Regions from separate parts of the Paenarthrobacter sp. YJN-5 genome, predicted to be linked through region 3. Evidence: riboswitches for the same ligand, from Rfam matches in the RefSeq annotation. Region 3 holds a riboswitch; each other region holds the start of a gene.
The links. Region 3 has a riboswitch for glycine ahead of gcvP (aminomethyl-transferring glycine dehydrogenase). Riboswitches for the same ligand answer to the same signal wherever they lie in the genome.

Region 1: another riboswitch for glycine. It lies ahead of cycA (D-serine/D-alanine/glycine transporter); the one in region 3 lies ahead of gcvP (aminomethyl-transferring glycine dehydrogenase).
Region 2: another riboswitch for glycine. It lies ahead of gcvP (aminomethyl-transferring glycine dehydrogenase); the one in region 3 lies ahead of gcvP (aminomethyl-transferring glycine dehydrogenase).
Region 4: another riboswitch for glycine. It lies ahead of gcvP (aminomethyl-transferring glycine dehydrogenase); the one in region 3 lies ahead of gcvP (aminomethyl-transferring glycine dehydrogenase).

The regions. Positions count from the first base shown of each region.
Region 1 is NZ_CP053544.1:3,765,626-3,772,982, forward strand. Features, by position in the region: gene HMI59_RS17430 (NAD(P)H-quinone oxidoreductase) at 1-38, opposite strand, end outside; tRNA gene HMI59_RS17435 (tRNA-Ser) at 137-224, shown strand; gene HMI59_RS17440 (ExeM/NucH family extracellular endonuclease) at 530-4,516, shown strand; gene cycA (D-serine/D-alanine/glycine transporter) at 4,587-6,053, opposite strand; glycine riboswitch at 6,208-6,307, opposite strand; gene HMI59_RS17450 (FAD/NAD(P)-binding domain-containing protein) at 6,404-7,357, opposite strand, start outside.
Region 2 is NZ_CP053544.1:3,615,263-3,622,619, forward strand. Features, by position in the region: gene gcvT (glycine cleavage system aminomethyltransferase GcvT) at 1-508, opposite strand, end outside; gene gcvP (aminomethyl-transferring glycine dehydrogenase) at 522-3,368, opposite strand; glycine riboswitch at 3,546-3,644, opposite strand; gene HMI59_RS16735 (TetR/AcrR family transcriptional regulator) at 3,737-4,276, opposite strand; gene HMI59_RS16740 (MFS transporter) at 4,350-5,903, shown strand; gene HMI59_RS16745 (sigma-70 family RNA polymerase sigma factor) at 5,915-6,730, opposite strand; gene HMI59_RS16750 (flagellar protein FlgN) at 6,955-7,357, shown strand, end outside.
Region 3 is NZ_CP053544.1:297,712-305,068, forward strand. Features, by position in the region: gene HMI59_RS01400 (AMP-binding protein) at 1-2,342, opposite strand, end outside; glycine riboswitch at 2,663-2,762, shown strand; gene gcvP (aminomethyl-transferring glycine dehydrogenase) at 2,912-5,785, shown strand; gene gcvT (glycine cleavage system aminomethyltransferase GcvT) at 5,797-6,918, shown strand; gene gcvH (glycine cleavage system protein GcvH) at 6,940-7,323, shown strand; gene glyA (serine hydroxymethyltransferase) at 7,320-7,357, shown strand, end outside.
Region 4 is NZ_CP053546.1:166,053-173,409, reverse strand. Features, by position in the region: gene glyA (serine hydroxymethyltransferase) at 1-1,008, opposite strand, end outside; gene gcvH (glycine cleavage system protein GcvH) at 1,005-1,388, opposite strand; gene gcvT (glycine cleavage system aminomethyltransferase GcvT) at 1,410-2,543, opposite strand; gene gcvP (aminomethyl-transferring glycine dehydrogenase) at 2,555-5,419, opposite strand; glycine riboswitch at 5,567-5,665, opposite strand; gene HMI59_RS24730 (IS256 family transposase) at 6,358-7,357, shown strand, end outside.

The sequences.
Region 1 (7,357 bases), 1.1 Mb from region 3:
TCGGGTCCGCCTGGTTCGGAAATAAAGACGGCTTTCATGACGAACTCCCGTTTTCTTGCTGCACTAACCGGCTCCGGGGCCTGAAAGTACGTGATGTTTTGGTACAGCCAACTCCCTATGAAACACTACTAGGCAGGGAAGGTTGTCCGAGCGGCCTAAGGAGCTGGTCTTGAAAACCAGTGTGCGGTAACCCCGTACCAAGGGTTCAAATCCCTTACCTTCCGCGTAACAAGTGCCCCGGGTTCCAGAACCCGGGGCACTTTCTGCTTTCCAGCCCTCTTCGCCGCCGCTGCCGTCCGATTATCTGAGAACCTGCCCCCGGATAGCCATTGAAAGTGTCAGGGGCCGCACATAGTGTTCTATCGGGCAACCTTCCGCTTACCGGCAGGCAATGCCCCATTCATCCGTTCGCGCTGAGCTAGACCCGAGGCAGCTTTACCCGGAGCAACTTCCGGTTCATCGTCCGCGCCATGGAACGTGGACGCCCTCAGCGAGCCCGGCTGGGCTCCCCTCACGAAAGTAAGAGCGGATGCGACGTAAGCACTGGAAATTCCTGGCGGGCACTATCCTGTCAGCGGGGTTGGCAGCGGCCCCACTGACGGCTGTGCCGGCCCTCGCAGCAGACGACCCCGCGGCTCCTGGTTCGCCGGTGGTCATCAATGAGGCGTACTTGCTGCAGCCGGAGTCCGGCAAAAAGACCATCGCCGAGATCCAAGGCACCGGCCCCGCCAGCCCACTCGTCGGCAGCACCGTGACCACCCGCGGCAAGGTGACCGCGGCCTACGCCACCGGCGGCCTGAACGGCTACTACGTCCAAAGCCCGGGGACGGGAGGCGACAGCAGCGGGGCGGCCAGGACGGCGTCGGATGCTTTGTTCGTCTATTCCCCCACGACGGCGGGTTCCGTTCAGCCGGGCGACTACCTGGAACTGACCGGCGTCGTGGGCGAATTCGCTAACCAGACGCAGATCACGGTGGACGCGGCGGGTATCACCAAGTTGACCGATGCCGCCCCGGAAGTGAAGGCCACACCGCTTTCCCTCCCGGCCAACGAAGCCGCACGCGAGCGCCTCGAAGGCATGCTGATCGCACCCCAAGGCGACTTTGTGGTGGCGGACAACTACGCTCTGAACCAGTACGGCGAAATCGGCCTCGCGGCCGGCACATCACCCCTGGTGCAGCCGACGGCGGTAGCCCCGTACGGTTCGGCTGAGTATTCGGCGGTTGTGGCTGACAACGCGGCGCGCGGCATCAAGCTCGACGACGGCGCGTCCACCAACTTCCTTAAGGACGCCACCACCAAAGCCCAGCAGCTGCCCTACCTCACTCCGGAAAACCCCGTCCGGGTGGGTTCGGCTGCCACGTTCACGACCGACGTGATCCTGGGCTACGGAAACAACTCCTGGAAGTTCCAGCCCCTCGCGCCGCTGACTGCGGCCACTGCGGACCGGGTGCAGCCCGCGTCCTTCGCTGTTGCACGCCCTGAAGGCCCTGCCGACGTGGGCGGCAACCTCAAGCTGGCCTCCTTCAACGTCCTGAACTACTTCCCCACCACGGGCGATCAACTCAGCGGCTGCGTGTACTACACGGACCGTGATGGCAACCCCATCACCGTCAAGGAAGGTTGCAACGCCCGCGGCGCCGCCAACGCGGAGAACTTCCAACGCCAGCAGGCCAAGATCGTCGCCGCCATCACCAAGTCCGGAGCCGACGTCGTCTCCCTGGAAGAGATCGAGAACTCGGCCCAGTTCGGCAAGGACCGCGATGCCGCTTTGGCCACGCTGGTGAACGCCCTGAACGCGAAGACCCCCGGAGTGTGGGACTATGTCCGCACGCCGGCGAATGCTCCCCCGCTGAGTGATGAGGACATGATCCGGACGGCCTTCATTTACAAGAAAGCCACGGCCGAACCGGTGGGTGGCTCCGTGATCCACAACGACACCGATGCCTTTGCCAGTGCCCGCAAGCCTTTGGCCCAGGCCTTCAAGCCCGCAGGCGCAGCAGATGACACCAAGTTCATCGCAATCGTCAACCACTTCAAGTCCAAGGGATCCGCCGCCACGCCGGAGGACACGGACAAAGGCCAGGGTGCATCGAACCTTGCCCGGACACGCCAGGCCGAGTCACTGCTCGCTTTCGCCAAGGACCAGCAGGTTTCCATGGGCACGGACAAGGTGTTCCTGATGGGCGATTTCAATGCCTACGCCAAGGAGGACCCCCTCAACGTCCTTACCGGCGCGGGCTACACCAACCTCGAAGCAGGAACGGGCAAGCATTCCTACTTGTACGGCGGAATGGTCGGCTCGCTGGATTACGTTCTGGCTTCTCCCGCCGCCCTCCCGACAGTCACGGGAAGCGACATTTGGAACATCAACTCCGTGGAGTCCGTGGCACTGGAGTACAGCCGGTATAACAACAATGTGACCAACTACTATGCGTCGGACGAGTTCCGGGCCAGCGACCACGATCCCGTCGTGGTCGGCCTTGACCTGGCACCAAGTGCGCCGCAGACCGTAGACCTTCAGTTCCTGGGGATCAATGACTTCCACGGCAGGATCGATTCCAACACCGTCCTGTTCGCCGGAACGGTGGAGAAGTTGCGTGCTGCCGCGGCACCGGGCGCCACGGCGTTCATCTCGGCCGGGGACAACATCGGAGCTTCGCTCTTTGCCTCCTCCGTGGCGAAGGACCAGCCCACCATCGACGTCCTGAACGCCCTCGAGCTGCAGGCCTCCGCGGTTGGCAACCATGAGTTCGACGGCGGCTGGGAGGACCTGCGCGACCGCGTCGCCGCGGGTGGCACCAACGCTAAGTTCGCCTACCTTGGCGCGAACGTCTACCAAAAAGGCACCACCACTCCCGTCCTGCCCGAGTACAAGGTGCTGGAACTCAACGGCCTGCGGGTGGCAGTGATCGGCACCGTCACCCCGGAGGTTCCTTCCCTGGTGACTCCGGCGGGCATCGCCGACCTGGAGTTCGGTGATCCGGTGGATGCCATCAACCGGGTTGCGGCGAAGATCAAGGCTGAGGGCGCCGCTGACCTGATCATCGTCGAAAACCACGACGGCGCAGCGTCCGGAACGCCCGACGGCGCCACGTTGGAGGAGGAAGTTGCCGCCGGAGGACCGTTCGCGAAACTCGTGAACCAAACCACGCCCGACGTCGCGGCAATCTTCACCGGCCACACCCACAAGGAATATGCCTGGGACGCCCCGGTGCGGGACGCCGACGGGCAAGCCACCGGAAAGACCCGGCCGATCATCCAGACCGGCAACTACGGGGAGAACGTGGGAACCGTGACCTTGACCGTGGACGTGGCCTCCACGTCGGTGACGGGCTACAAGGCCTCGATCGTGGAGCGCACCACCGATACTCCCGAAAGCCTCGTTGCCGCCTACCCCCGGGTGGCAGCCGTAAAAACGATCGTGGACAAGGCCCTGGCTGATGCCAAAGAGATCGGCAACCAGCCGGTAGGGGCAGTGACCGCTGATATCACCACGGCGTTCACGCCGGACCCCGAAGGCGGCGCCCCCAAGCGGGACGACCGCGCGAGCGAGTCCACGTTGGGCAACCTCGTGGCGGACTCACTGGTGGACACGCTCAAGGCGCCGGAACTGGGTGCGGCGGAGATCGGCGTCGTGAATCCCGGCGGGCTCCGCAACGAGCTGTACTACGCCCCGGACGGAACCATCACCTATGCCGAGGCGAACGCGGTGCTGCCGTTCGTCAACAATCTCTGGACGACGTCCCTTACTGGCGCACAATTCAAGACGCTCCTGGAACAGCAGTGGCAGACCAACCCCGACGGAACGGTTCCGAGCCGCCCGTACCAGCAGTTGGGGTTGTCCAAGAACGTCAACTACACCTACGACGCCGCCCGCCCGGCAGGTGAGCGCGTCACCGGGATCCGGGTGGACGGTACGCCGATCGATCCGGCCCAGCAGTACAGGATCGGTACCTTCAGCTTCCTTGCCACCGGCGGTGACAACTTCCGCGTCTTCCTGGAAGGCAGCAACACCAAGGACACCGGTTTGGTGGACCGGGATGCGTGGATCAAGTACCTCCAGGCGCACAACCCGGTATCGCCGGACTTCGCGCGCCGTTCCGTGGCGGTCGCCAACACCACGGCCGGCGACGTCACGGCCGGAGATGCCCTGAGCCTGGCCGTTTCCAAGCTGGACCTGACGTCCATCGGCAGCCCGGCGAACAAGACCCTCAAAGCCTCGTTCGTCGATGCCGCAGGCACCACCGTGGAGCTGGGCGATGTTCCGGTGACCTCCGGTGCCGCGAACGTCAACGTCACGGTACCCGCCACAGCAGCAGCCGGTACCGCGACGCTGGTGCTCACCGCCGTCGAAACCGGCACCACCGTCAAGGTCCTGGTCACGGTGGCGGAGAGCGTTCCGAATTCGCCGCAATGCACGGCACCGGTCAAACCATCCAAGTGGTACGACATTGCGGGCTGGCTCCGCTACGCCATCGCGTGGTTGGAATATCAGAGGTGCCTGAGGGGCTGACAAACCCCCGTTGGCAGTGAAGGGGCCAGGCCCCGCGTCCGTGTGGTCGCGGGGCCTGGCTTTTTGCTTCCTACTTGCGTGCGGGTTCAGGCTCGGGAAGCCGCCCGGCGTCCTCTTGCAGGCTCGCGCGGAACGCTTCGAACCGGGCCACGTGGGCCGGCCGACGCCGCAGGATGGCCCACGCGATGCCCAACGCCACGAACCACACCGGCGTGACAAGCAGCGCTATGAGGGTGTCCGGCTGCGTGGTCAATGCCCACATGATGAACCCGAAGAACGCGAAGACCACCCAAACCATCACAACACCGCCGGGCATCTTGAACGCGGAGCCATCGTGCAGTTGCGGACGACGCTTCCGGAAGGCGAGGTAGCTCGCCAGGATGATCGACCAGACGAACACGAAGCACACGGCCGACACCGTGGTGACCATGTCGAAGGCCTTGCCAACGTCCTGGCCGGCGTACATGAGGACGACGCCGGAGAGCAGCAGGACGCAGGAAAGGAACAGTGCGTTGCGGGGTACTTTGCGTCCGGAGAGCGCACTGAAGACTGCAGGTGCGTCGCCTTCCTGCGCCAAGCCGTAAACCATGCGGGACGTGGAGTAGATTCCGGAGTTCGCGGAGGACATCGCCGAGCTCAACACCACGAGGTTGACGATCGTGGCTGCGGCCCCAAGCCCGGCAAGCGAGAACATGGCGATGAAAGGGCTGTGGCCGGCCGCGAACTGCGTCCACGGAGTAACGGACATCAGGATGATGAGGGCGCCTACGTAGAAGAGCAGCACACGGATGGGAATGGAGTTGATGGCCTTGGGAAGGTTTTTCTCCGGATCTTTCGCTTCGGCAGCGGTGGTTCCTACCAGTTCAATACCCACGAACGCGAAGACTGCGATCTGGAAACCGGCCACGAACCCCATGAATTCGTTGGGGAAGAAGCCTCCATGGGACCAGAGGTTGGTGAAGCTGGCCGGGCCCGCATCGGACTGGAAGCCACTGAAGATCATGAACAGGCCCACGATGATGAGCGCCGCAATGGCCACGATCTTGATGAGGGCGAACCAGAATTCCGTCTCGCCGAAGGCCTTCACGGTTGCCAGGTTCAAGAGCAGGAGGATGCCGATCGTGATGAGTCCTGGAATCCAGAGGGGCAAGCCCGGCCACAGTTCTTCCGAGTAGCCGGCTATCGCTATGACGTCCGCGATGCCCGTGATAACCCAGCAGAACCAATACGTCCATCCAGTGAAGAATCCCGCCCACGGACCCAGAAGGTCTGCGGCGAAGTCGCTGAAGGACTTGTAGTTCAGGTTGCTCAACAGCAACTCGCCCATGGCCCGCATGACGAAGAACAGCATGAAGCCGATGATCATGTAAACGAAAATGACGGAGGGCCCGGCGGCGGAGATGGTTTTCCCGGAGCCCATGAACAGGCCGGTTCCGATGGCACCGCCAATGGCGATCAGTTGGATGTGGCGGTTGCTGAGTTGCCGTTCGAGGTGGGGCTCATGGTTGTTGTCTGTTGGCGGGCGCTGAATCGTCATGAGGAACTCCATTGTTCAGGCGGCACCGGAATGCCACGATGATTCGGGTTCCTCCCCGCTCTGTCATTGACCTGAGAGTTTCCGCGTCCCTGCAGGCAGGAACGCTTGCACCTTCGGTGAGCCCGGTGGGAACCGTGCTTCTTTCCAGAGTTGCCTCGCCGCGGCGGTACAGGGTGCCTGAGAGATTCCTGGGGAGGGTTTGCTCCTACGGCGCCTGACGGGATGTACCGGCAGGACTCTCCCGCCGCGGATCACTAGCGCGCATCACCAGTCGGTGACGCAGATCACACACTAGCGAAGGGCGGGCACCCGCTGCAAACGCCCGGCATCCACGGTCGTCATAAAAGGGATTAAAGCCCCAGGATGCTCCGCGCGATCTCGTCGGCGTCGCGCAGCGTCCGCTGTCCGCTGGTGTAGGCTTGGCCGGTTGCCGGTTTCGCCTCAGCGGCGATGGCGGTCCCCCACTGGGTTGCCGACAGCTGAAGGCCCAGCACGTACAAACCCTCGGTTACCGAGCCGTTCGCGGCCACGGGCCGGTAAGGATGTGGTTCCACATCCAGGCCGGTGGTCTGCACCGGTGTCCCTTCGACGCTCATCATGATCTTGGTTCGCACCAGGCCGTCCTCCATGAGCTGTTCCAGCAACGGGGAGACGTTGATACCCACCCGGTTGGCGGGCGACATCGCTTCAATCAGGGTCCTCGCCTGCACGGGCGCATCCCGCACCCAGGGCGAAAAGGCGCGGAAGACCTTGGCGTTGCGGTCCACGCTGAATTTCGGGTCCGGTCCCACGAAACTCACGACGCCGGCACGCGCCAAGGCGGCCAGCTGCTCCGAACGAAGTGCGGGAGGCCCGCTGGCCAGTCCCTCGACGAAGGATTCGAACCAGCCGCGCAGCTCCGCCACCCACGACTCATCCGTGATTCCACCGTCCGCCACCACGGTCTTAAGGATCGCGCGGCCCGTATGGAGCGCGCCGATCGCCATCTTCACAGGATCGGCTTCGCCGAGCTCCGAACGCAGGGCATCATCATCCAGGTAATCGGTGATGGCCTTGTCCAACTCGCGGCGGGACGCGAAGGTCCGGCCCGCCAACGGGGCGGCGAGCGCCCGGAGGTTCAGCCGGCGCGAAGCCACCACGTGTTTCTCGACCAGCGCGCCCACTTCGGTTTCCCAGTTCCCCGTTGAGTGCGCATGCGGCTGCAACGCGTCCTCCAGGTCGGCCAGGAATTGGGCCGAGTCCCGGATCGCGGCCGGTTGGGACCGTGCCAACGTTGCGTAGTACGCCCACAACGCGTCCCGGTG
Region 2 (7,357 bases), 1.2 Mb from region 3:
TGACCAGCGCGTGCTGCCCGGCCGGGACCAAGCGCAGCAGGATCGCTTCCGCGAGCGGCCCCTGAACGGCGATCAACGACGTCGACGATGAAGCATCCTCAACAAGCACGTCATAGCCTGCGGCGCGCTGCAGCAGCTCAGAAGCGACCACAAAGGCATTGCCTGCGTTCGGTACCACCAGGAACTTGCCGGCGCCGCGACGGTAGACGATCAGGTCATCGATGATGCCGCCATCTTCCTGGCAGATCAGCGAGTACTTGGCTTTGCCCTCGGCCATGGCGGAGATCTTGCCCACCAGCGCGTAGTCCAGGAACTCTGCTGCCTGCGGCCCGGTGACCCAGACTTCGCCCATGTGGGAGAGGTCGAACAGGCCGGCAGACTTCCGGACGGCGTGGTGTTCGGCGAGCTCGGAGGTGTATTTGAGCGGCATCTGCCAGCCACCGAAATCGGTGAAGGAGGCGCCGAGCTTCTTGTGCTCCTCGTACAGGGCCGTGTGCTTCTCAGTCATTTTCCGGATCCCCTTAGTTCTCGAAGTCTTCGATCGGAGGGCACGAGCAAACGAGGTTGCGGTCGCCCGCTGCACCATCGATGCGGCCCACCGGCGGGAAGTACTTGTCCTGCTTCAAGTGGTGGACGGGGAAGGCGGCCTGCTCACGCGGGTAGGCGCGGTCCCAATCGGAGCTTACGACGGCGGCTGCCGTGTGGGGTGCCCGGCGAAGCGGGGAATCCTGCACGGAGAAGTCGCCATGTGCCACCTGATCGATTTCCTTGCGGATGGTGATCATGGCTTCAATGAAGCGGTCGATTTCCACGAGGTCCTCGGACTCCGTCGGCTCAACCATGAGCGTGCCGGCCACCGGGAATGCCAGAGTGGGGGCGTGGAAGCCGAAGTCGATGAGGCGCTTGGCCACGTCCTCGGCCGTGACGCCGGTCTTGGCCGTCAGCTCACGGAGGTCCAGGATGCACTCGTGGGCCACCAAGCCTGCTTCGCCCGTGTAGAGCACCGGGAAGTAGTCGTTGAGGCGGGCTGCGATGTAGTTGGCAGCCAGCAGTGCGGACTTGGTTGCTTCGGTAAGGCCCTGGCCGCCCATGAGCTTCACGTACGCCCAGGAAATGGGGAGCACACCGGCCGAACCGAAGCGCGATGCCGAAATCGGAACGTCATTGCCCTCGGTCCATGATGCGGCGTTGCCCGGCATGAACGGTGCCAGGTGGGCCTTTGCCGCAACGGGGCCGACGCCGGGTCCGCCACCGCCGTGCGGGATGCAGAAGGTCTTGTGCAGGTTCAAGTGGGACACGTCGCCGCCGAACTTGCCCGGCTGGGCCAACCCGACCAGTGCATTGAGGTTTGCACCGTCAATGTAGACCTGGCCGCCGGCTTCGTGGACGGCGTCGCAGACTTCCCGCACATCGGCGTCGTAGACACCGTGGGTAGAGGGGTAGGTGATCATGATGGCCGACAGGACCTCACGGTTGGCCTCGATCTTGGCTTGGAGGTCGGCGTGGTCGATGGTGCCGTCGGCTGCCGTTGCAACCACCACCACCTTCATGCCGGCGAGCACGGCGGACGCTGCGTTGGTGCCGTGTGCCGAAGCGGGGATGAGGCAGACGTTGCGCTGCTGGTCTCCGCGGGAGTGGTGGTAGCCGCGGATGGCGAGGAGCCCGGCCAGCTCGCCCTGGGACCCGGCGTTCGGCTGGATGGAGACCTGGTCGTAGCCCGTGATCTCGGTCAGCTGGGCTTCGAGGTCGGCGATGAGTTCACGCCAGCCCTCGGTCTGGGAATCAGGAGCGAAGGGGTGGATGGAGGCGAACTCGGGCCAGGAAATGGCTTCCATCTCCGCCGTGGCGTTCAGCTTCATGGTGCACGAACCCAGCGGAATCATGGTCCGGTCCAGCGCGAGGTCGCGATCGGAGAGCTTGCGGATGTAGCGCAGGAGCTGCGTTTCGGAGCGGTGGGTGTTGAACACCGGGTGCTGCAGGTACTCACTGGAGCGCTCAACGGAAGCCTCCAGCGCAAAGCCCTCTGCGGACTCAACCGCGGAGGCACCGAAAACTTCAAGGACACTGCCGACGATGTCAGTTGTTGTTGTCTCATCCACGGAGATACCCACGGTGTCCCCGTCGATTCCACGCAGGTTGATGCCACGCTCTTCGGCAGCAGCGACGAGCTCGGCGCCGCGGCCCGGAACGCGAACCGTGATGGTGTCGAAGAAGGACCCGTGGAGGACCTCGACGCCGGCAGCCTTCAGTGAGGCCGCAAGGGTGCGCGCGTGGTGGTGGGCGGTCTCGGCGATGGCCTTCAGGCCTTCGGGGCCGTGGTAAACGGCATACATTGAGGCGACGATGGCCAGGAGAGCCTGCGCCGTGCAGATGTTGGACGTGGCCTTTTCGCGGCGGATGTGCTGCTCGCGGGTCTGCAGCGCCAAGCGGTAGGCGGGGACACCTGCGTCGTCCTTGGAAACGCCCACCAGACGGCCGGGCATGGAACGCTCCAGCCCCTTCTGGACTGCCATGTAAGCGGCGTGCGGGCCGCCGAAGAACAGCGGAACACCCAGTCGCTGGGCGGAGCCGACGGCGATGTCCGCACCCTGTTCACCCGGAGGGGTGATGAGCGTGAGGGAAAGAAGGTCGGCAGCAACCGTCACCAGCGCGCCCCGCTCTTTCGCCTCGGCGATGACGGCGGAGTGGTCGAAAACCCGGCCCGAAACGCCCGGCTGCTGGAGGACGACGCCGTTGATGTCGCCGTCGGGCAGTCCCGCGGAGAGGTCCGCAACCTCCACCTCGAAGCCGAGCGCCTCAGCGCGGCCCTTCACGATCGCAGTGGTCTGCGGCAGGCAGTCTGCGTCCAGGACGGTCTTGCCGTCCCTCGCCGTCTTGTCCTTGTTGGCGCGGCGCATCATCAGCACGGCCTCGGCAACAGCGGTGGCTTCGTCAAGGAGCGAAGCATTGGCGATCGGAAGGCCAACGAGGTCCTGCACCATGGTCTGGAAGTTCAGCAGCGCTTCGAGGCGGCCCTGGGAAATTTCCGGCTGGTAGGGCGTGTAGGCGGTGTACCAGGCCGGCGACTCAAGAATGTTGCGGCGGATAACCGGCGGCGTGATGGTGTCGTAGTAGCCCTGGCCGATCATCTGGACAGCAGTCTTGTTCTTGGAAGCAAGCTTGCGGAGTTCAGCAAGGACCTCCACCTCGCTCAGCGCGTTCTGCAGCGTCAGGGCAACGTCCTGGCGGATGTCGTTGGGAACCGCGGTGTCCACGAGGGAATCCACGGAGTCGTAACCGACTGACCTGAGCATGGTGCCGATGTCGGCCTGGCGGCGGGCACCGATGTGCCGATCGACGAAGGCGGTGGAGGCTGAACTAACCGTCACGAAGGAACTCCATTAGTTGGGCGGCGCTTGGGTACGCCGCAGTGGCTCGGGTTCCTCCCCGCTCTGTATTGGACCTGAGAGTTTCCGCGGGTTGCCTTCGCAACGCCGCTTGCACCGTCGGTGAACACAACAATCGTCACCGCTGACGGCGGATTGCCTGCTGCTTTCCAGAGTTGCCTAGCCGCGGCGGTGCGTGGGCCTGAGAGATTCCTGGGGAGGATTTGCTCCTACGGCGCCTGCGTCACGTGCTTTGCAGGACTCTCCCGCCGCAGATCATAGGCTTATGCAGTTGTTCGCGGCCCGCTGCAAGGCGCACCACAATTGTTAATTGTCCTACGTGCCCGGCGTCGCGGCAAATAGGCGGAGCGCTACTTCCGCAGTCGCTCCAGAACCTCGAGCAGGATCCCGACGTCGGCCTCCCGCCCGGCACTGCCACCGGCCTGCCCGCCTTCGAACATGGCGTTGAAATAGAGTCCGTCGCCCATGTAGCTGACGGCTTTGGCGACTTCCGGCCCAACGTCCTCGGCGAGCACGTCCAGCCAGCGTTGTTGGATGGCGGCAAACCTCCTCCGCGTCTCCTCGTGGGCTACCTCGGCCAAGCGGGTGGTCGCCACGAAGGCCCGGTCCATGGGCGTACCGGCCCACACCGAAGACCGGATGAAGTACGCAGCTGCGCCGTCCGGGGCCGCGATCATTTGTTCGGTGTCTTCCTCCGCCAAGCGGTCGAGGCGTTCCAGCAAAGCGCTGATGAGGGCCTCCTTGTTGGGGAAGTGATAGAGGAGCCCTCCCTTGGAGACTCCGGCGCGCTTCGCGACGGCGTCGAGCGTTGCTGCCCGCTCCCCCACCTCGATCAGGAGCGCCTCGAAGGCATCCAGGACGGCATCCTTGGCAACTGGTTTTCGCGGCATGTGTCCATCATTCCCTAAACAGGCGTGTTGAGCTCCTTTGAAACTATACCGTCTGGACGGTACAGTAATGTTCATGTTTTCGTCGTCCGCAACCAAAGCTCCCCGCACTTCCACCCGTCCCCTCCCCGGCAGGACGGCAGGATGGCGCGACTGGACGGCCCTTGCCCTGCTCATGTTTCCGGTTCTCCTGGTGGCCGTGGACAACACCGCCCTCACCTTCGCTCTGCCGGAGATCGCCCGCTCATTGGAAGTCGGGGGCATCCAGCTTCTGTGGATCCTTGACGCGTACCCGCTGGTCCTGGCTGCATTGCTGGTATCCATGGGCAACCTCGGCGACAGGATAGGACGACGGCGGCTGCTTCTGGCCGGCAGCACAGGCTTCGCTGCGGTGTCGGCTGCTACGGCGTTCGCGCCCTCGGCTGAATGGCTGATAGCCGGCCGCGCAGCCCTTGGAGTCTTCGGCGCCATGCTGATGCCCTCAACACTGTCCCTGATCAGGAACATCTTCACCGACCCGAACCGGCGCCGCCTCGCCATCGCCGTCTGGGCAGCCGGGTTCTCGGGCGGCGCAGCCCTCGGCCCCATCTTTGGCGGCTGGCTCGTGGAGCACTTCTGGTGGGGAGCTGTCTTCCTGGTGGCAACGTTCCTGCTCCTGCCCCTGCTTGCGTTCTGCAGGATCCTCATTCCGGAGTCGAAGGACGCCAACCCTGGCCGCGTGGACGTACCAAGCATCGTCCTGTCCGTCCTCACCATGGCTCCGCTCGTCTACGGCATCAAGGAATTCGCCGTGCACGGCTTCGGGCCAACCGCTGCTTTCTTCATGCTCTTCGGCGCGGTACTGGGCGTGCTCTTCGTGCGGCGGCAGCAGCAGTTGGCCAGCCCCCTGCTGGACGTGCGCCTCTTCAGCAACAAAGTGTTCAGCACGGCCATCGTCGCCAACGCGCTGTCCCTGTTCTCCATGACCGGGTTCATCTACTTCTTCGCCCAGCACCTGCAACTCATCGAAGGCCAGTCGCCCATGGAGGCGGGTATTGCCATGATCCCGGCCCTCTTGGCCACCATCGTGGCAGGGCTGGTAGTGGTGCCGCTGGTGAAGCGGATCCGCCCCGGCTTTGTGGTGGCGGGCGGCCTGGTACTCAATGCAGTGGGGTACCTGGTGGTTGTCGTGGGCGATCACGGAAGCGGCCCGGTGTTCCTGCTCTCAGCATTGACGGTGTTGGCAGTCGGCGTGGGAGCTGCGGAGACCATCTCCAACGACCTCATCCTGGGCTCGGTCCCGGCGGACAAGTCCGGCGCGGCATCCGCCATCTCGGAAACAGGCTACGAACTGGGATCGCTCCTGGGCACCGCCGTCCTGGGCTCCATCCTGACCGCGTCCTACCAGCACAACCTGGTGATACCGGACGGAGTATCCGCTGCCGCTGCGGGCCAGTCAGGGGAAACCTTGGCCGGAGCGGTTGATGCGGCGGCCGCACTGCCCGCGCCCTTGTCCGAGGCACTGACTGCGGCCGCAGGGGTGGCCTTCGAATCCGGAGTGCACGTCACCGCGGCGATCGGGCTGGTACTGATGGCCGGAGCGGCAGTGCTTGCCGCCGTCGTACTTCGCCGGGTGCCGAGGGCGCAGTAGTCCTGTGCTTTCTATACGGCTTGGTTGAGCGTTGAACCCAATCCCAGGCTCCGGGTGATTCCGCCGGTAGTGGCCGTGGCGAGGGCGGAAAGGTAATCGTTCCGACGCCGGGCGGTGATGCGGGACTCAGGTTCAAATGCCCGGTCCGGGTTATCTGAATAGTGGGCGGCCAGGCCGTCGCGCAAAAGCCGGATGCCTTCGGCCCGCTGCTGCGAAACTGCCGCGTGGGTGGAGCCCAGTTCCTCTGCGAGGTCTTTGACCGAACGGCCTGCCAAGTAGATCTCCCTGACGACGAACCGCATCTTCTCAGGCAAGGCATCGACGGCGGCCCGGAGGTACTTGATGCGCTCGTCGGCGAGCACGGAGTTCTCCGGTGACGGAGCTACCGAAGCCACGGTATCCACCACGACCTCATCCAGCGACGTCAGGGTTCTGGCTGCATCGGCCAAGGCCGCCTCGACGTGGCTGCGCTCGACGCCAAGGGCAGAGGCCATCTCAGCAACGCTCGGACCGCGTCCCAGCACACCCGTAAGGGTTTCCTGGACGGCGAGGGTTTCCTTGATGCGCTTGCGGGCCGAACGGGTAGCCCAGTCTCCCGCGCGCATTTCGTCCGCGAAAGCCCCAATGATTCGACGGCGTGCGAAAGCCCCGAAAGGAACACCCAGGTCCGGGTCAAAGGAATCTGCCGAACTGATGAGGGCGAGGGAACCAACCGAGGCAAAATCATCGCGCGACAAATGAGATGCGCGCGCACAAAGGTCAGAGACCAAGTAACCAACGAGCGGGAGGTGTTGCAACACCAGCTCGTTGCGCTGTTCGCGATTCAAAAGATAGTCCCCCCATGAGACCGGAATATTGAGTTTGCCATGCCCTGGATCCGCATTCCGGACGGCGCTTGGAGACCAATCACAGCGCCGTAGTGGGACTTTGTTTCAGGTACGTGTTCAGTGAACATACCACCTGCAAACCCCTAAACGTGTACGCTCGACACAAGAAATTCAAAACCCTGCTGAAACCTGCTTTCCGCCGGGCAAATAAGGATTGAGGAACCGTGGGGGCGGACGAGCTATCGGCAACGTTGTGGCGGGAGAGAAGGCAACTCGATTTCTTGCTTTTCCTCCTCGAAACGCAACTCCTGCATCTGCGGGCAGGCAACTGGCACCGCCTCGAATACACCGCGTCCGAGCTCGAAAAAGTGGTGGAAAGCCTACGCTTCGAGTCATTGGCCCGCGGCGTGGAAGCGGCTGCCCTGGCCGCGGAATGGAAAGTGCCGGATCAGACTTCGTTGCCTTCACTGGCAGGCATGGCGCCGGCCGGAATTTGGCCTGATCTATTGAAAGAACACCACCGCGCATTGGTTATTCTCTTGGAATCCATAGATGCCGTGGCAGCTGATAACCTCTCCGCGCTCGAGCAGGAACCGGAACCCGCGGACGCTGAGCCGGACGATCTCA
Region 3 (7,357 bases):
ACAGGCAGGGTGGTTATCCAGAGCAGGATGAGGAACCCCACCAGGACCGTAGCGCTGCGGGGTTCGCTGGAGAACGATCCCGGAATGGTCAGCAGCGCCACGAGGGTCATGGCCGAGCGTTGCCACCACGTCTTGGACAAAGCGGCGGCCCAGCCGAAGGCGAAGAGCCACAGTACGGGCCCCTGCCCGGGGTAGGGGAGTTCGATCACATCGAAGCGTTGGAGCAGGTCAATCGCTGCGAGGCTGAGTGGAAGCAGCCACGGCCACCTGCGCTGTGCCCTGTCCAGGGCGGGGATGGCCAGCAGCGCCGCCAGGCCCACGAGGATGTGCACCAGGATCTCAATGAACCAGAAGCGCGACATGTCGGTCCAGCCCTGGGGACCCACCAACGTATTGAGCAGGAAAATGTTGTGCCAACCGTAGTCGTCCGTGATGGCGAAGGCCACGCCGATCACCGCCATGCTGGGCAGGGCGATCCGTGCCACCGCCTTCAGTTGCCGCTTGAGCCGTTCCCGGCGCGGGCCCGACAGCTGGAACCGGGCAAAGTTGTATCCAGCCACCGCTATCAGGACGTGGGCCGTCCCTTCCCAGTCGAAGAGGCCCACATGGGTGGAAACAATAAAGAAGATGGCCACTGCCCGCAGGACGATCCCGGTCTCCATGCGCGCAATCAACCTGCGACGCTGCGGTGCAGTCCCCGGCTGCGCGTTACGTGCCGCCTTGTTGGGCCCTGCTGGCTTCGCTTCCGGTTCTTTGGGAGTCAGTTCGCACACCGGCATCAGGTGCCACCCATCGGGAAGGTAGCCCAAGGCACTTTCCAGCCGGACCGACGCGGCTACGTAGGAGAGCGAATCGCCGCCCAATGAGACGAACGTGTCCGTTTCCTTGACGTCGGTCCGCTCAAGAACATCGGCAAAGATGGTCCTGGGGTCATCGCAGGCTTTTGCGGACGGGTTTCTTTGCGGCTCCTGCGATGCCAAGGCGAGGACGGCAGGGTAATCCGTTTTTCCGTTGACCAGCCGTGGAATCGAGTCGACTGAGCAGAGGGTCAACGCCGCCCGGGGTATGCCAAGGTCCTGTGCCACGGCCTTCGCGAGAATGGAGAGTTCATGCTCGCCTTCGACCGCGGCCACGAGGCCTCTGTCGGTCCCGGCAACTGCTGCCGTGACGCCGTAGTCGGCCAGGATCTTTTCGACCCGTCCCAGGTCAACGCGCAGCCCCACGATCTTCACGAAGCGACTCCGCCGCCCGACGATCTGGTACAAGCCTCCCGGCCCCCTGCGTGCGAGGTCGCCCGTGCGGAGCTCGGTGATGTCCCGTCCCCGGGCGAGGTCAGATGGCTGCTCGGCGTAACCCAGCATGACGTTCGGCCCGGAGTAGACGAGCTCGCTCTCATCCAGGCCGGGCACGGGCTCCAGCCGGAAGGATCCCCCGGGAATGGGGACCCCTATGGCGTGGGGGTTATCGGCGGCCTCATCCGGGGGAAGGTACGCCATCCGTGCTGTCGCTTCGGTCTGGCCGTACATCACAAAGAGATCCCAGCCGCGCTCCTGGCCGAGCTGCGCATAACGGCGCACGCGTGCAGGGTCCAGGCGTCCGCCCGCCTGAGTGATGTAGCGGAGGCTGGGCAACTCCATGTTTTCGAAGCCCACGCGTTCGAGCAGGTCAAAGGTGTACGGAACCGCGGCAAAAGACGTGACGCACCGTGACCGCATCAGCTCCCAGAAGCACGGGTCAACCACGGATAGATCCGTGAGCGCAATCGAGGCACCCACCAGAAGGTGGCTGTTCACGACGCTCATGCCGTAGCAGTAGGACAGGGGAAGCGTGGTGGCCGCCGTGTCATTCGGGCGGAGATGCAGGTACTGCGCAATGGCCTGCGCATTCGCCTGCACGGATGCTGCGGAGATGCGGACCAGTTTTGGTGATCCGGTTGAGCCGGAAGTGCTCAGCAGCAGGGCGAGTTCGGGATGGAGTTCGTGCTTGCTCCCGGAGTGCCGTTCTTCAAGGATTGTCCCGCCGTCGACGGACCGCGCAATGAGGTCAGGCTCGTAGGCCGCCAGTAGTGTCTCAACGGCGGGGCCTCCGCCGGAGGGGAGGATGAGCAGCGGATGACCTGACGAGAGGGCTGCCAGATACACCGTCAACGAGGACAGTGTGTTGTCGGCCTCGAGGGCGACCAGGCGGCGGACGCCGCCAAACGACGCCGCCATCTCCTGGACGCGGCAAGCCAGTTGGGCGTAGCTAACCGTGCCTGTTCCGAGGTGTACTGCGGGCCGGTCTCCAAACGATGCCAAGTGGGAGGCAAAGGCGACTCCGGCCAAATCCGGCTGAATACTCACCAAGGCAAGATAGAAGGTGTGCCTAACCTAACTCAAATGGATTTGTGGGCGGTTCCGAATTGTGAAGCCCTGGAGCAAGCCGGGAAAAGGGCCGGAAAGTGATAGAGCAAGCCGAAAAAGGGGCCGGAAAGTGATAGAGCAACGGACCCGACGGACGCTCTATCACTTCCCGCCGCCCTACGGGAGATCCTCTATCACTTCCCGCCGCCCCACCGCGGACGCTCTATCACTTCCCAACCGCCCTGACCTGCGCGTCTTGCCTTTCTTCGCGATCACCCGCTATGGTGTAAAGCGTGTCACCGAGGTGGCGCACACGCTTTTGATCTGCGGCGGGAGAGTCCTGCCGGGTACATCCAGTCAGGCGCCGTAGGAGCAAATCCTCCCCAGGAATCTCTCAGGCCCATGTACCGCCGCGGCGAGGCAACTCTGGAAAGCAGTCCGGGCAACCGGGCTCACCGACGGTGCAAGTGGGCAACCAAGTCCACGGAATCTCTCAGGTCCAATACAGAGCGGGGAGGAACCCGTATTCACCATGGCGCTCAGCGGGCGCCTGAATCCTGGAGTTCCTCTTGACTGTTCAATCCTCCCCCACCGCGTTCGCGGACCGGCATATCGGCGCCCGCCGCCAGGCCGATATCGACACCATGCTCAAGGCCATCGGCTACGACTCCGTTGATGGCCTGGTTGACGTTGCGGTCCCCGATTCCATCCGCCAGTCCTCGCCGCTGACCCTGCAGAAGGCCCTCAGCGAGACCCAGGTCCTGGCCGAACTCCGCAAGCTCGCGGCCAAGAACAAGACTGCCGTCCAGATGATCGGCCAGGGGTACTACGACACCATCACGCCCCCGGTGATCCGCCGCAACATCCTTGAGTCCCCGGCCTGGTACACCGCCTACACTCCGTACCAGCCCGAAATTTCCCAGGGCCGCCTCGAAGCACTCCTGAACTTCCAGACCATGGTCCAGGACCTCACTGGCCTTCCGATTGCCAACGCTTCCCTCCTTGACGAAGCCACCGCCGTTGCCGAGGCCGTGCTGCTCATGCGCCGCGCCAACAAGGACAAGACCGCGAAGGACGGCAAGACCGTCCTGGACGCCGACCTCTTCCCGCAGACCATTGCGATCGTGAAGGGCCGCGCTGAAGCGCTCGGCTTCGAGGTGGAGGTTGCGGACCTCTCCGCAGGACTGCCCGACGGCGACATCAACGGCGTCGTCCTCCAGCAGCCGGGCGTCTCGGGCCGGGTGTTCAACCACGCCCCCGTGATCGCGTCCGCGAAGGAGCGCGGTGCACTGGTCACCGTTGCCGCCGACCTGCTGGCACTCACCCTCATCACGCCCCCGGGCGAACAGGGTGCGGACATCGCCGTCGGAACCGCGCAGCGCTTCGGCGTTCCGCTGTTCTTCGGTGGCCCGCACGCCGCTTACATGGCCGTCCGCCAGGGCATGGAGCGCACCCTCCCGGGCCGCATCGTTGGTGTGTCCAAGGACAACGCCGGCGTTCCCGCCTACCGCCTCGCCCTGCAGACCCGCGAGCAGCACATCCGCCGCGAAAAGGCCACGTCCAACATCTGCACGGCACAGGCCCTGCTCGCGATCGTTGCCTCGATGTACGCGGTGTACCACGGTCCGGACGGACTCAAAGCGATCGCCGAGACTGTGCACGGCCACGCTCGCGTTCTGGCCACGGCACTGCAGAAGGCCGGCCGCGAACTCGTCTCCGATTCGTTCTTCGACACCCTCACCGTCCGCGTCCCGGGCAAGGCAAGCAAGGTGATCGGTGCCGCCGAAGCACGTGGCATCAACCTCCGCCGCATCGACGAGGACACCGTGGGTGTTTCCGTTGATGAAACCACGACGCCGGAGGTCCTCTCCGCGGTTGCCGTCGCCTTTGGCGCTGGTCCGGTCGGGGACGCGGCAGGGTTCGAACTGGCCTCGGACGTGCTCCGCACCTCCGACTTCCTGCAGCACCCCGTGTTCAGCACGCACCGTTCCGAGACGCAGCTGTTGCGCTACATCCGCAAGCTGTCCGACCGGGACCTGGCGCTGGACCGCACCATGATCCCGCTGGGTTCGTGCACCATGAAGCTGAACGCCACGGCGGAGATGGAAGCAATTTCCTGGCCCGAGTTCGCCTCCATCCACCCGTTCGCTCCGGATTCCCAGACTGAGGGCTGGCGTGAGCTGATCTCTGGCCTGGAAGCTGACCTGACGGAGATCACGGGTTACGACCAGGTCTCCATCCAGCCGAACGCGGGGTCCCAGGGCGAGCTTGCCGGACTCCTCGCCATCCGCGGCTACCACCACTCCCGCGGAGACCAGCAGCGCAACGTCTGCCTCATCCCCGCCTCGGCTCACGGCACCAACGCAGCGTCCGCCGTGCTCGCGGGCATGAAGGTAGTGGTGGTTGCCACGGCGTCCGATGGAACCATCGACCACGAGGATCTCAAGGCCAAGATTGAGGCCAACCGCGAGGTCCTGTCGGCCATCATGATCACCTACCCGTCCACGCACGGGGTGTATGACGCCGACGTTGTTGAGGTGTGCGAGGCAGTGCACGAAGCCGGTGGCCAGGTGTACGTCGACGGCGCGAACCTGAACGCGCTGGTTGGCTTGGCCCAGCCGGGCAAGTTCGGCGGCGACGTGTCCCACCTGAACCTGCACAAGACCTTCTGCATCCCCCACGGTGGTGGCGGACCCGGCGTCGGCCCCGTTGCTGCGAAGGCGCACCTGGCCCCGTTCATGCCGGGCGATGCCAATAAGGCAGCGCATGAGGAAGGGCATGGCGTTGCCATCTCGGCCTCCCGTTTCGGTTCGGCCGGCGTGCTCCCCATCTCCTGGGCTTACGTGAAGCTCATGGGCGGCGAAGGACTGACCGAAGCCACCAAGTCCGCCCTGCTGGCTGCCAACTACGTAGCTTCCCGCTTGAACGAGCATTTCCCTGTCCTTTACACGGGCGAAGGTGGACTGGTTGCCCACGAGTGCATCCTGGATCTCCGTGAACTGACCGCCCGCACCGGCGTGACCGCCGAGGACGTGGCCAAGCGCCTCATCGACTTCGGCTTCCACGCCCCCACCCTGGCGTTCCCGGTGGCCGGCACCCTCATGGTTGAGCCCACAGAGTCCGAGGACCTGGCCGAGATCGACCGCTTCATCGAAGCCATGATCACCATCCGGGCCGAGATTGAGCAGGTAGCCAGCGGCGACTTCTCCGTGGAGGACTCCCCGCTTCGCAACGCACCGCACACGGCAGCCGCCGTCGTGAGTTCATCCTGGGAGCGCAACTACCCGCGTGAGCAGGCAGCCTTCCCGGTGCCGAGCCTCAAGCAGGACAAGTACTTCCCGCCGGTTGGCCGGATTGACGGTGCTGCGGGCGACCGCAACCTCGTTTGCTCGTGCCCGCCCCTCGAAGCGTTCGAGGAAAACACAGCAGAGCTTGCGAACTAAAGGACCCTGACATGTCTGAGAACTACACCGCTCTCTACGAGCAGCACAAAAAAACCGGCGCCTCCTTCACGGATTTTGGCGGCTGGCAGATGCCCTTGAAGTACGAATCCGAGCTGGCCGAGCACCACGCCGTCCGCAACGCCGCGGGCCTGTTCGACCTCTCCCACATGGGTGAAGTCTGGGTCACCGGGCCGCAGGCCGCCGCGTTCCTGGACTACGCGCTGGTTGGCAAGTTGTCCGCGGTGGCAGAAGGCAAAGCGAAGTACTCGCTGATCTGCGATGCCGACGGCGGAATCATCGATGACTTGATCACGTACCGTCGCGCTGCGGATAAGTTCCTCGTGGTTCCGAACGCCGGCAACGCTGCCGTGGTGGCCGCTGCCCTGCTGGAGCGCGCCGCCGGTTTCGACGTCGTTGTTGAGGACGCCTCCGCTGAGACGTCCCTGGTCGCCGTTCAGGGACCGAACGCCGAGGCAATCCTGCTCAAGCTGGTCCCCGCGGAGCAGCACTCGCTGGTCACGGAACTGAAGTACTACGCCGCCGTCGAGGTTTCCATCGCTGGCGACCAGCTGCTGCTGGCCCGCACTGGCTACACGGGCGAGGACGGGTTCGAGATCTACGTTCCCAACCAGGATGCCGCTGAGCTGTGGGAAGCGTTGCTTGAAGCCGGGGAAGGCCACGGCCTCATTCCGGCAGGCCTCGCAGCCCGCGACTCGCTCCGCCTTGAAGCGGGTATGCCACTCTACGGCAACGAGCTCTCCCGCCACGTCAACGCCTACGCAGCCGGACTCGGCCCGGTCGTGGCGTTGTCCAAGGAAAGCGATTTTGTGGGCAAGGAAGCACTGGCCGCCATCAAGGCTGCCGGTGTTGGATCCACGATCGGTCAGAAGCTGGTCGGCCTCAAGGGCGCCGGTCGTCGTGCAGCCCGCGCGCATTATTCGGTTCTGAAGGACGGCACCCTCATCGGTGAGGTGACCTCCGGCCAGCCGAGCCCCACGCTCGGTTACCCGGTGGCGTTGGCGTATGTCGACGTCGAGCATTCCGCCCCGGGTACCACCGTTGAGGTGGACCTGCGCGGCAAGGCCGAGCCGTTCGAAGTTGTGCCGCTGCCGTTCTACAAGCGTTCCAAGTAGTCACAAGAGAAGGATTTTGAGATGAGCAAAGTTGTTGCCGGGCTGAAGTACTCGGCTGAACATGAATGGGTTGCTGCAGATGGCGGCGGCCCTGTGGGGATTGGGATCTCTGCGGTGGCCGCTGATGCCCTGGGCGACATTGTCTACGTGGACCTGCCCGAGGTTGGCTCCACGGTGACCGCAGGCCAGACGTGCGGCGAGGTGGAATCCACCAAGTCCGTTTCCGACCTGTACTCGCCCGTTACCGGCGAAGTGACCGAGATCAACGACGCCGTGGTCGATGATCCTGCACTTATCAACAACGATCCCTATGGTGCCGGCTGGCTGTTCAAAGTTGCCGCCACGGAAGAAGGGCCGCTTATGACGGGCGAAGAGTACGCAGCAGCCAATGGAGGCGAACTGTGAACCCTGTTTCCGTGACTGAATTCGAACAGGTCGT
Region 4 (7,357 bases), on a different replicon from region 3:
GACCAGGTGCACATCCGTTCCGCCGGAGACCACGCTGATGCCCTTGCCAACCACGTCCGGCTGCACCAGGCGCTCGGCGAGGATTCGGGCACCTGCGAGGACGCGTTCCTGGCGCTCACGGAACTCGTCGGAGGCGGCGATCTTGAACGCGACGGCCTTGCCCGCGATCACGTGCTCCAGCGGTCCGCCCTGCTGGCCCGGGAAGACGGCCGAGTTGATTTTCTTGGCGATGTCGGCGTCGTTGGAGAGGATGATGCCGCCACGTGGACCGGCGAGGGTCTTGTGCGTGGTGGATGTGGTGACGTGGGCGTGCGGGACCGGGGAGGGGTGCAGGCCAGCGGCGACAAGACCGGCGAAGTGGGCCATGTCCACCATCAGGTACGCGCCCACGGAGTCGGCGATCCGGCGGAACTCGGCGAAGTCCAGCTGCCGCGCGTATGCGGACCAGCCGGCCACGATGAGTGCGGGCTTGTGTTCCTGGGCGAGGGCCTCCACTTCGGCCATGTCCACGGTGTGGGTGTCTTCGCGGACACCGTAGGGGACCACGTTGTAGAGCTTGCCGGAAAAGTTGATCCGCATGCCGTGGGTCAGGTGCCCGCCGTGCGCGAGGTTAAGGCCCATGATGGTGTCACCCGGCTTGATGAGCGCGTGCATCACCGAAGCGTTGGCCTGCGCGCCGGAGTGCGGCTGCACGTTGGCGTACTCGGCACCGAACAGGGACTTGATGCGGTCGATCGCGAGCTGCTCGATCACGTCAACGTGCTCGCAGCCTCCGTAGTAGCGCTTACCCGGGTAGCCTTCGGCGTACTTGTTCGTCAGCACCGAACCCTGTGCCTGCATCACGGCTACGGCGGTGTGGTTCTCGGACGCGATCATCTCCAGGCCACCGCGCTGGCGGCCGAGTTCGTCGTCGATCTTTGCCGCGATCTCAGGATCCAGCGCACCCAGGTCAGCGTCCAGCGACGGCGACACTACCTGCTCGAATTCAGTCACTGCTGCGGGGTTCACAGTTCGCCTCCGTTGGCTGCGGCGTATTCCTCGGCCGTCATCAGGGGGCCTTCGGAGGTGGCGGCTACCTTGAACAGCCAGCCGGCGCCGTAGGGGTCATTGTTGATGAGGGCGGGATCGTCGACGACGGCGTCGTTGATCTCGGTCACTTCACCGGTCACGGGCGAGTACAGATCCGACACGGACTTGGTGGACTCCACCTCCCCGCACGTCTCCCCCGCGGTCACGGTGGAACCGACCTCGGGAAGGTCAACATAAACGATGTCACCCAGGGCGTCGGCGGCCACAGCGGAGATCCCAATCCCCACAGTTCCGCCTCCGTCGACGGCAACCCATTCATGCTCAGCCGAGTACTTCAGTTCGGCAACAACTTTGCTCATTTCAGAATCCTTTTCTCGTGACTACTTGGAACGCTTGTAGAACGGGAGTTGAACCACCTCGAAGGGTTCGGCTTTGCCGCGGAGGTCCACCTCAACGGTTGTGCCCGGCTCGGAATGTTCGACGTCGACATACGCCAACGCCACCGGGTAACCGAGCGTGGGGCTTGGCTGGCCGGAGGTGACCTCGCCGATCAGGGAACCGTCTTTGAGGACCGGGTAGTGGCCGCGGGCTGCGCGACGGCCGGTTCCTTTGAGGCCCACGAGCTTCTGCCCGATCGTGGACCCGACACCCGCAGCCTTGATCGCAGCCAGGGCTTCCTTGCCTACGAAGTCGCCGTCCTTGGCCAGGGACACCACAGCTCCAAGGCCGGCCGCGTAGGGGTTGACGTGGATGGAGAGTTCATTGCCGTAGAGGGGCATGCCGGCTTCGAGGCGCAGCGAGTCGCGGGCTGCGAGGCCGGCCGGGATGAGTCCGTGGCCTTCGCCGGCTTCGAGCAGCGCCTCCCAGAGTGAAGGGGCGTCCTGATTGGGAACGTAGATCTCAAAGCCGTCCTCGCCTGTGTACCCGGTGCGGGCCACCAGCAAGTCATCACCGGCGATCGTGACCTTAGCCGCTGCGTAATACTTGAGCTCCGTCACAAGGGAGTGCTGCCCGGCAGGGACAACGTTCAGCAGGACTGCTTCAGCGTTCGGGCCCTGGACCGCGACCAGGGAAATCTCGGCAGAAGCATTGCTGACCGAGACATCGAAACCTGAAGCTCGTCCCAGCAAGGCTGCCGCTACAACCGAAGCGTTGCCCGCATTGGGGACCACAAGGTACGTGTCGCTCCCCACCGGAGCCGGGCGGCGGTAGGAAATGAGGTCGTCGATGATGCCGCCGTCGGTGTTGCAGATCAGCGAGTACTTGGCTTTGCCAACCGTGATCGCTGACAGCTTGCCCACCAGCGCGTAGTCCAGGAAGGCAGCCGCATCAGGTCCCTCAACCCACACCTCACCCATGTGGGAGAGATCGAACAACCCGGCGGACCGGCGGACTGCGTGGTGCTCGGCGAGTTCGGATTCGTACTTGAGGGGCATTTGCCAGCCGCCGAAGTCCGTGAAGGAAGCTCCGGCCTTTTTGTGCTGCTCGTACAGAGCGGTGTAGTTCTCAGACATGTGGGGATCCTTTAGTTCTCAAACGCTTCAAGTGGCGGGCAGGAGCACACGAGGTTGCGGTCACCTGCGGCACCATCAATGCGGCCCACCGGCGGGAAGTACTTGTCCTGCTTCAGGCTCGGCACCGGGAAGGCGGCCTGCTCGCGCGGGTAGTCGCGGTCCCAGTCGGAACTCACGACGGCGGCTGCCGTGTGCGGTGCGTTGCGAAGCGGGGAATCCTCCACGGAGAAGTCGCCCGCGGCAACCTGCTCGATCTCGGCACGGATGGTGATCATGGCTTCGATGAAACGGTCGATCTCGGCCAGGTCCTCGGACTCCGTCGGTTCCACCATCAATGTGCCCGCAACCGGGAACGCCAGCGTCGGGGCATGGAAGCCGAAGTCGATGAGGCGCTTGGCCACATCCTCAGCCGTCACACCCGTACGGGCCGTCAGTTCGCGGAGGTCCAGGATGCACTCGTGCGCAACGAGTCCGCCTTCACCCGTGTACAGAATCGGGAAGTGCTCATCCAGACGTGAAGCAACGTAGTTCGCTGCCAGCAGCGCCGACTTGGTGGCTTCGGTCAGGCCTTCGCCGCCCATGAGCTTCACGTAGGCCCAGGAAATGGGCAGCACGCCAGCGGAACCGAAGCGGGAGGCCGAGATGGCCACGCCACCCTCGGAGGAAGTGCTGTTCGCATCGCCCGGCATGAACGGGGCCAGGTGTGCCTTCGCAGCAACGGGACCAACACCCGGTCCGCCGCCGCCGTGCGGGATGCAGAACGTCTTGTGCAGGTTCAGGTGGGACACGTCGCCACCGAACTTGCCCGGCTGGGCCAAACCGACCAGTGCGTTGAGGTTGGCACCGTCGACGTACACCTGGCCGCCGGCCTCATGCACGGCTTCGCAGACCTCGCGGACGTCGGCGTCGTACACACCGTGCGTGGACGGGTAGGTGATCATGATGGCCGAGAGCACGTCCCGGTTGGCTTCGATCTTTGCCTTCAGGTCCGCGTGGTCGATGGTGCCATCGGGAGCCGTGGCAACAACCACGACCTTCATGCCGGCCAGGACAGCAGACGCGGCGTTGGTGCCGTGCGCCGAGGCCGGGATCAGGCACACGTTGCGCTGATCATCGCCGCGGGACAAGTGGTAGCCGCGGATCGCGAGCAGGCCTGCTAGCTCGCCCTGGGAACCGGCGTTCGGCTGGATGGAGACTTGGTCGTAGCCGGTGATCTCGGTCAGGTCGGCTTCCAAACCGGCGATCAGCTCACGCCACCCTGCGGTCTGGGAATCCGGAGCGAACGGGTGGATCGAAGCGAACTCCGGCCAGGAAATGGCTTCCATCTCCGCCGTCGCGTTCAGCTTCATGGTGCACGAACCCAGCGGGATCATGGTGCGGTCCAGTGCAAGGTCCCGGTCCGACAACTTGCGGATGTAGCGCAGCAACTGGGTCTCGGAACGATGCGTGTTGAACACCGGATGCTGCAGGAAATCAGAAGTCCGGACTAAGCCTTCGTCCAATGAGAATCCGTCAGTTGTGTCGATGAAGGGTGCCCCGTGGGCCATGACTATGGCAAACGCGGCCATGACCGCTGCCAGTGTGTCCCGGGTGGTCTTTTCATCGACGGCAACCCCGACGTGATCAGGTCCGATTAAGCGCAGGTTGATGTCCTTTGCTGCCGCAGCAGCAACAACTTGGGTGGCTCGGCCGGGGACGCGGACGGTGAGGGTGTCGAAGAAGCTTCGGTGGACTACTTCGATTCCAGCAAGCGTGAGAGTAGCGGCCAAAGTGCGTGCGTGGCCGTGGACTGTTTCGGCGATTGCTTTGAGGCCCTCGGGGCCGTGGTAGACGGCGTACATCGATGCAACGATCGCGAGCAATGCCTGCGCCGTGCAGATGTTGGACGTCGCCTTTTCCCGGCGGATGTGCTGCTCGCGGGTCTGCAGGGCGAGCCGGTAAGCGGGCACGCCGGCGTTGTCCTTGGACACTCCCACGATGCGCCCCGGAAGCGTGCGTTCCATGCCGGTCCGAACAGCCATGTAGGCGGCGTGCGGCCCGCCGAAGAACAGCGGGACACCGAAACGCTGGGCGGTTCCGACGGCGATATCCGCACCTTGTTCACCGGGAGGGGTGATGAGTGTCAGCGCCAGCAGATCGGCAGCAACGGTGACCAGGGCACCGCGTTCCTTCGCCTCTGCGATCACGGCGGAGTGATCGAAGACCCGGCCTGAAACACCGGGCTGCTGCAGGACGATACCGTTGATGTCGCCGTCGGGCAATCCGGCAGAGAGGTCCGCAACAAGAACCTCGAAGCCAAGTGCTTCGGCGCGGCCCTTCACGATCGCGATGGTCTGCGGGAGGAGGTCGGCGTCCAGGACGGTCTTGCCGTCCTTGGCCGACTTGTCCTTGTTGGCGCGGCGCATCAGCAGCACAGCTTCGGCCACGGCGGTGGCTTCGTCCAGCAGCGAAGCGTTGGCGATCGGCAGGCCAGTCAGGTCCTGGACCATGGTCTGGAAGTTCAGCAGTGCTTCGAGGCGGCCCTGCGAAATCTCGGGCTGGTACGGAGTGTAGGCGGTGTACCAGGCCGGGGATTCAAGAATGTTCCGGCGGATGACCGGCGGCGTGACGGTGTCGAAGTAACCCTGGCCGATCATCTGCACGGCGGTCTTGTTCTTGGAGGCGAGCTTGCGGAGCTCGGCAAGGACCTCCACCTCGCTCAACGCTTTCTGCAGCGTGAGCGGTGAGGACTGGCGGATGGAATCGGGGACGGCAACGTCAACCAGGCCGTCGACAGAGTCGTAGCCGATGGCTTTGAGCATGGTGTCCACGTCGGCCTGGCGGCGGGCGCCGATGTGCCGGTCCGCGAACGCGGTTGGGGAGGATTTAACAGTCAAGAGGAACTCCATGATTCAGGCGCCCGCTGAGCGCCACGATGAATGTGGGTTCCTCCCCGCTCTGTATTGGACCTGAGAGATTCCGTGGACTGTGTTCCACTTGCACCGTCGGTGAGCCCGGTTGCCCGGACTGCTTTCCAGAGTTGCCTCGCCGCGGCGGTACATGGGCCTGAGAGATTCCTGGGGAGGATTTGCTCCTACGGCGCCTGACTGGATGTACCGGCAGGTCTCTCCCGCCACGGTTCAAAAGGCTATGAAATTTGGTGATTCGGCTCACAACATACTATGGGGCTGTCAAATCGCGCAAGTACGCGCCCAGTCCCGCCAGTGTGCTCGCGAAATCCTGGTGTGGCTCAGTTAAGGGATGCTCGCGTAAGTAATGGCCAGGTCCGCAGGGTTTGGAGTACGCCTGGGCCGGCAGCGAAGCGGACAAGCCGTGGACGAGAGTCCCCGGCACGTGAAGTTTACACATTCGGGTGCTGCTATTACCGCCCCGCCTAAGGCCTCGGGCGTCTGTTCGGGAGGCCATGCGGGAAGTCTCTGCCCGCCGGTTCCGTGATAAGACTCAGAAAATCAAATTGTGACTGTTGACACACTGGTGCGCAGAATCCATTATTGATCCTACTTGCGATCCTTTAGATCTTTAAATGTGAGATGCAAGTGAGGCGAAGCTCAAGGTCCAACATCCCAACCCGATTGCCAGCTACTAACCGCACCCGCAGGCTCCCTGAGGTCTTGCGCCAAACCGGACGTCAAATGTGCTTAGGAGGTTACCGACGCATCCCCATAGTGGGCGATGCGGGATGTTCGACGAAGCCCTGTCAGCAAAGTAGTGCCCCGTAGAGTGGTGTAACGATCCCGGCCAGTAAACGTCAGCGTGGCCACCGGGATCTTCCTTCGAGGAAACTCTCACATCCCACTCGAAAGGCGTCACACCGATGACCACTCCCTCTATTGTCGACCCTGCCACCGTCCTCACCAACGCGCTGGGCGACGCATCACCGGATCTGATGCGCACCCTGCTGCAAACCATGATCAACACCCTCCTCTCAGCCGAAGCAGATGCGATCTGCGGCGCCGAGTACGGGAAGCCCTCTGCTGACCGAGTGAATTCCCGCAACGGATACCGCACCCGTGAACTCGATACGCGTGTCGGAACCATAGACGTCGCGATCCCGAAGCTCCGCTCCGGCACGTACTTCCCCGAGTGGCTCCTCGAACGTCGCAAACGCTCAGAAGCGGCGATGATCACCGTCGTCGCTGACGCCTACCTCGCTGGCGTCTCAACGAGGCGGATGGACAAACTCGTGAAGACCCTTGGCATCCATTCCCTGTCGAAGTCGCAGGTCTCCCGAATGGCCGCCGATATGGACGAGCATGTGCGTGAGTTTCGCACGAGGCCGTTAGGTGAGGCCGGCCCGTTCACGTTCGTCGCGTGCGACGCACTCACGATGAAAGTGCGTGAGGGCGGGCGGGTGATCAACACCATGGTGCTCGTCGCGACCGGGGTGAACGCTGACGGGCATCGGGAAGTCCTGGGCATGCAAGTGGCGACCGCGGAGACCACGATGGCGTGGAACGGGTTCTTCGCAGACCTTGTCGCGCGCGGCCTCACCGGGGTGAAACTCATCACCTCTGACGCGCACGCTGGCCTCGTTGAAGCGATGCGCGCGAACTTCCCTGGGACGTCGTGGCAACGGTGTCGCACGCACTACGCTGCGAACCTGATGTCAGTGACCCCGAAGAGCATGTGGCCGGCGGTGAAAGCGATGCTGCATTCCGTGTACGACCAACCCGACCAGAAAAGTGTTGAGGCCCAATTCGACCGGCTCCTGGACTACGTCGAGGACAAACTCCCCGAAGTGCACGACCACCTCGATGCTGCCCGGGCTGACATTCTCGCGTTCACCACGTTCCCGAAAGATGTGTGGCAGCAGA